Regions from separate parts of the Pseudoalteromonas pernae genome, predicted to be linked through region 1. Evidence: predicted binding sites of a transcription regulator. Region 1 holds the regulator's gene; the other holds the start of a gene.
The links. The regulator NrdR, encoded in region 1, represses ribonucleotide reductase genes. The targets are predictions, from matches to a motif close to AAACACNANATNTNGTGTTT.
Positions count from the first base shown of each region.

Region 2: nrdA (class 1a ribonucleoside-diphosphate reductase subunit alpha) is a predicted target of NrdR. The motif match lies at 1,742-1,761, and genes of this name have one in related genera.

Region 1 covers NZ_JBDODM010000005.1:21,302-24,502, reverse strand. Annotated here, with positions in the region: gene V1358_RS12680 (error-prone DNA polymerase) at 1-18, shown strand, start outside; gene glyA (serine hydroxymethyltransferase) at 214-1,470, shown strand; gene nrdR (transcriptional regulator NrdR) at 1,668-2,117, shown strand; gene ribD (bifunctional diaminohydroxyphosphoribosylaminopyrimidine deaminase/5-amino-6-(5-phosphoribosylamino)uracil reductase RibD) at 2,107-3,201, shown strand, end outside.
Region 2 covers NZ_JBDODM010000001.1:358,616-361,816, reverse strand. Annotated here, with positions in the region: gene nrdA (class 1a ribonucleoside-diphosphate reductase subunit alpha) at 1-1,591, opposite strand, end outside; gene ubiG (bifunctional 2-polyprenyl-6-hydroxyphenol methylase/3-demethylubiquinol 3-O-methyltransferase UbiG) at 2,092-2,802, opposite strand; gene gyrA (DNA topoisomerase (ATP-hydrolyzing) subunit A) at 2,997-3,201, shown strand, end outside.

The DNA of each region.
Region 1 (3,201 bases):
AGTCGCTTTTTTCATTAAATATAGAAATATTAAAGTTAAAATTGATTTTGATAATAAATGTATTCGATTAAAAAATATCATTCTTTTAAGGGTGTGAAAAAAATTCAATCCCTGTTTAAATAAGCTCACGTATAGCCAATAGGCAAACGCGCCGTTTACGCGTACAATAACGGCCTTTCATATCCGACAATTACGTTGCACCTAGGAGACAGCATGTTAGAACGTAACATGAACATTGCAGATTTTGACCCAGAATTAGCGAATGCGATGAACGCAGAAGTGGCTCGCCAAGAAGAGCACATTGAACTTATCGCGTCTGAAAACTACTGTAGCCCACGCGTACTAGAAGCGCAGGGTTCACAGCTAACCAACAAATATGCAGAAGGCTACCCAGGTAAGCGTTACTACGGTGGTTGTGAGCATGTTGACGTAGTTGAGCAACTTGCAATTGATCGTGCAAACGAGCTATTCGGCACTGAGTACGCAAACGTACAACCGCACGCAGGTTCACAAGCTAACGCTGCTGTTTTCCAAGCGCTACTTCAGCCACACGACACTGTTCTAGGTATGAGCCTAGCGCACGGTGGTCACCTTACTCACGGTGCACACGTAAACTTCTCTGGTAAAACGTACAACGCAATTCAGTACGGCCTAAACGAGCAAACTGGCGAAATCGATTACGATCAAGTTGAAGCGCTAGCGCTTGAGCACAAGCCAAAAATGATTATCGGTGGTTTCTCTGCGTACTCAGGTATCGTAGATTGGGCACGTTTCCGTGAAATCGCTGACAAAGTAGGCGCATACCTATTCGTTGATATGGCACACGTTGCGGGTCTTATCGCAGCTGGCGTATACCCAAGCCCAGTTCCTTATGCACACGTAATCACAACAACGACACACAAAACGCTTGCGGGCCCTCGTGGTGGTCTAATCGTGTCTAACTGTGGCGATGAAGAGATCTACAAAAAGCTAAACAGCGCTGTATTCCCTGGTGGTCAAGGTGGCCCTCTATGTCATGTAATCGCTGCTAAAGCGGTTGCTTTCAAAGAAGCACTTCAACCAGAATTCAAAGCGTACCAGCAGCAAGTAGTTGCTAACGCGCAAGCGATGGTAGCGGTACTGCAAGAGCGTGGCTACAAAGTAGTATCAGGTAAAACTGACAACCACTTATTCCTTCTTGACCTAATCGACAAAGACATCACAGGTAAAGATGCGGATGCAGCGCTTGGTAACGCAAACATCACAGTTAACAAGAACTCAGTACCAAACGACCCGCGTTCGCCGTTTGTAACTTCAGGTCTACGTATTGGTTCTCCAGCAATCACTCGCCGTGGTTTCAAAGAAGCTGAAGCAAAAGAGCTAGCTGGCTGGATCTGTGACGTGCTAGATAACATCGAAAGCACTGAAGTTCAGGCGCAAGTGAAAGAAAAAGTAAAAGCAATTTGTGCTAAGTTCCCTGTTTACGCATAAGGGCACAAAATAGCTATTACACAAATGTTTGTGTATTATAAAGGCCGCAATTTTTGCGGCCTTTTTTGCATTTTAGGTTGAGTGGCTTTTGCCTCAATCTCTGCATCGAGAAATAACAACAGGCGCCCATATCGCGGCGCTTGACGACTCCGGGCTGCAATTGAAGCTACTTTGTTATTAAAGGAAACCCGTTCACTATGCATTGTCCTTTTTGCAGCGCAAAAGATACCAAGGTTATCGACTCACGTTTAGTTGGTGGTGGGCATCAAGTTCGTCGTCGTCGCGAATGCATTGATTGCCATGAGCGCTTTACCACATTTGAAGGTGCAGAATTGGTGATGCCACGGGTGATCAAGCGTGATGGTTCACGCGAACCTTTCAATGAAGACAAATTACAAAATGGCCTACACCGAGCATTGGAACGTCGACCAGTAAAAACAGAACAAGTCGATGAAGTCGTGCACCAAATCAAATCCCAAATTCGCGCCACCGGTGAGCGAGAAGTCAGCTCACAACTAATCGGTGAGTGCATCATGGAAGCCCTTAAAGGTTTAGACAAAGTGGCTTACGTGCGTTTCGCATCGGTGTACCGTTCGTTCGAAGATATTCGCGAGTTTGGTGAAGAAATCGCCCGCCTTGGAGACTAATATGACCTTCAGCGCTGATGATACGCGCTATATGCAAAGAGCCATTGAGCTCGCATATCAAGGCCGTTTTACCACGACCCCAAATCCTAATGTGGGCTGTGTACTGGTTAAAGATGGCCAAATCATAGGCGAAGGCTTTCATCTGCAAGCCGGAACACCACATGCCGAAGTCCACGCATTAGCAGCCGCCGGTGATAACGCCCAAGGCGCAACTGCGTATGTCACTTTGGAGCCGTGTAGTCACACTGGACGCACAGGTCCGTGTGCGGGCGCGCTCATCAAAGCTAACGTCGCTAAAGTCATTTGCGCTATGCAAGACCCCAACCCACAAGTCAGTGGCAGAGGCATGAAAATGCTGGCTGATGCTGGTATTGAAGTGGCCTCAGGTTTATTGGCAACTGAAGCTGAAAAACTAAACCGCGGGTTTTTAAAGCGCATGCGCAGTAACAAGCCATTTGTGACCTGTAAATTGGCTGCCAGTATTGACGGTAAAACTGCGTTAGGCAATGGCGAAAGTAAATGGATCACAGGCCCTATTGCCCGCGCCGATGTGCAGCAATGGCGAGCTGAGCACTGCGCAATATTAAGTGGCGCAGACACGGTGTTAGTTGATAACGCAAAGCTGAATGTGCGTTTAGATGAAAAAGCGCGTGCACAGTACGTACTCCCTGAGGTGCGCCAACCTGTGCGGGTAATAATCGACAGTCAATATCGGCTCACTCCTGATCTAGCATTATTCCAAGAGCCCGGTGAGATTATTATCGTGCGTTCACGCACAGCGAATGTTTGTGTGAAAGAGCTTGATAAACAACCGCAGTGGCCCAACAATGTAACCGAATTAAGCTGTGATGGCATGGATGATGGCCGCGTTAATTTAGCTGCGCTTTTAGTATTACTGGCTGAGCGAGAAATCAATTCCGTATGGCTAGAGGCGGGGGCAACATTAGCGGGTGCCATGGCTCAGCAAAACCTAATTGATCGGTATGTCGTTTATATTGCGCCAAAGTTAATGGGCACTACTGCCACGGGGCTGATAAATATTGGGCCATTTACTGCGATGAAGGATGTGCCCACCATGCAATTT
Region 2 (3,201 bases), on a different contig from region 1:
AACGCTTACCATTTTTCGCAAGATAGTAGGCAAAGTTGATAACGCCTACACCCAGTGTACGACGACCCATAGTTGCATTGAATGCAGCAGGTACTGGGTACTCTTGGTAATCAAGCAGGTTATCCAGTGCGCGTACGGCGAGCTCCGCAAGTTCTTCTAGTTCATCTAGCGACTCGATAGCACCTAAGTTAAATGCCGACAGTGTACACAAGGCAATTTCACCTTCTTCGTCATTAACATGGCTAAGAGGCTTAGTCGGTAGTGCGATTTCTAGGCAAAGGTTAGATTGGCGAATCGGTGCAACTTTGGCGTCGAACGGGCTGTGAGTATTACAGTGGTCAACGTTTTGCAGATAGATACGGCCAGTACTCGCACGCTCCTGTAAGAACATAGAGAACAACTCGATAGCTTTTATGCGCTTCTTGCGAATTGACTCATCCTGCTCGTACTTAACGTACAGTTCTTCAAACTTCTCTTGGTCTTCAAAAAACGCATCGTATAAACCAGGGACGTCAGATGGACTGAATAAGGTAATAAAGCCATCTTTAATAAGACGTGTGTACATGAGTTTGTTGAACTGTACGCCGTAATCTAGGTGGCGAACACGGTTATCTTCCACGCCTCGGTTGTTTTTAAGAACTAATAGGTTCTCAACTTCCAAGTGCCACAATGGGTAGAATAGGGTCGCAGCACCGCCACGTACACCGCCTTGTGAACAGCTTTTTACTGCTGTTTGGAAGTGCTTATAAAATGGGATACAGCCAGTGTGGTACGCTTCACCATTGCGAATCGGGCTGCCTAATGCACGGATACGACCTGCGTTAATACCGATACCAGCACGTTGCGATACGTATTTTACAATCGCTGAAGAAGTAGCGTTAATTGAATCTAGGCTATCGGCACATTCAATCAATACACACGAGCTGAACTGACGTGTTGGTGTACGTACACCTGACATAATCGGTGTAGGCAATGAAATCTTAAACAGAGACACAGCATCATAAAAACGCTTGATGTAATCAAGGCGAGTCTCTTTTGGATAGTCAGAAAACAGGCTAGCAGCAACTAACATATAAAGAAACTGGGCGCTTTCATAGATATCACCTGTTACACGGTTTTGAACTAGATATTTACCTTCTAGTTGCTTCACCGCTGCATAGCTGAAATTTAAATCGCGAGCGTGATCAATGAACGTGTCCATTTGTTCAAATTCAGACTGCGTGTAATCAGCGAGTAGGTGTTGGTCATAACGCTTATCTTCAACAAGCTTAACAACATGATCAAACAGTTTAGGTGGCTCGAATTGACCATATGCTTTTTTACGTAAGTGGAAAATAGCAAGGCGTGCAGCCAAGTACTGATAGTCAGGAGTATCTTTTGAGATCAAATCAGCGGCAGATTTGATAATCGTTTCATGAATGTCTTCCGTGCGGATCCCGTCATAAAACTGGATGTGAGACTTCAATTCAACCTGTGATACTGAGACATTGTTTAGACCTTCAGCAGCCCAAGCAATAACACGGTGGATCTTATCCAGATCCAACGCTTCCTTTCGTCCGTCACGTTTGCTAACAGATAACTGTTGATTCATTGTCGTAGCCCATAATTATAATTAGTTGTCATAGCGCACAGCTGTCAAAGTGTAACTTTCAGCTCTGTTTGAGGTAACAAGAGCAGGGGGCGTATAAACTCTCACTGCAACGTACCTCGAGTCATAAATGAATATGACTGTTTAACATTTAAACACTAGATATGGTGTTTTAAACTTTGTGACTCACAAGATAGTGGGGTCTGAAACCTTTTGCAAGCGCTGATCACATGAGCAATCTGTGGATAACTAGCGTCTGTTAGTGGTCCTTAACCTTATAGCATTTTTAATGCTGTCAATTGCTGAAAATCAACGTCAAAAAATACAAATTTAATGATTTTTTACTGTGATGATTGAATGATTTTTTTATCATCAATTAGCACATGATTCACACAACTGAAATTCTCGCAAGCACTATATCTGGTGTTTAAATTTTAACTAAACACCAGATATAGTGTAAGAGGTGTTTGCGCAAACACCAAATATTGATTTTTGCTTAGTGACTAAGCAAGCTTTTCAAAATGCAGAATGTAGTTAACGCTTAGATCTTGACCGAGCGTGTATTGCTTGGTGATTGGGTTGTAGCTTAGGCCAGCACTATTTCGTACTTTGAGCCCCGCTTGCTCAGCCCATTGAATTAACGTTGAAGGGCGAATGAATTTACTGTGGTCGTGAGTCCCTTCTGGCACGAGTTTAAGGAGCTTTTCAGCACCTAGAATCGCATAAAGGTAGGCTTTGGTCGTTTTGTTTAATGTTGAGAAGTACACATTCGCGCCTGGTTTTGCCAGTGCCGCAGCACTTGCAATGATCGATTGAGGATCGGGCACGTGCTCAAGCATTTCCATACAAGTAACAACATCAAAGCGTTCTGGATTTTGCTCTGCGTATTGCTCCGCAGTGATTTGTTGATAATCTACTTTTACTCCAGTTTCTAAACTATGGAGTTTCGCAACATTTAATGGCTCGCGTCCCATATCGATGCCAGTTACCTGTGCTCCTAACTTCGCCATGCTCTCTGCTAAGATACCCCCACCGCAGCCTATATCGAGCGTTTCTTTATCTGCTAAGCCGTGTGCGTAGCGGGCGATGAAGTCTAATCGCAAGGGGTTAATTTCGTGCAAGGGTTTGAACTCTCCGTCCATGTCCCACCAGCGCTCTGCTATGGCTTCAAATTTAGCGATTTCAGCACTGTCTACATTTTGATGTTCGGTCATATAAAACTTCCTCGTGTTTCTCAGGCCATTATACGGGGGGATTTTATGAAATCGCAAAAATTTAGCGCCTGTAAAAACAAAAATTATGTGATAGCATGGTTCGAGATAATAACGACAATGGGTCTGTAGGGCTAACTAGGCAAGAAGCTTGGTGATTTAACCCGCAGGCGCTAATAAGAAGGAAAGTGATATCAATGACTGATCTCGCCAATGAAGTCCTTCCGGTTAATATTGAAGATGAGTTAAAGAACTCCTACCTTGATTATGCGATGAGTGTAATCGTAGGACGTGCGCTACCCGATGTACGTGACGGCTTGAAGCCTGTTCACCGTCGTGTATTGTTCGCGATGAATGAACTCCGCAATGACTGGAACAAACCATATAAAAAATCAGCACGTG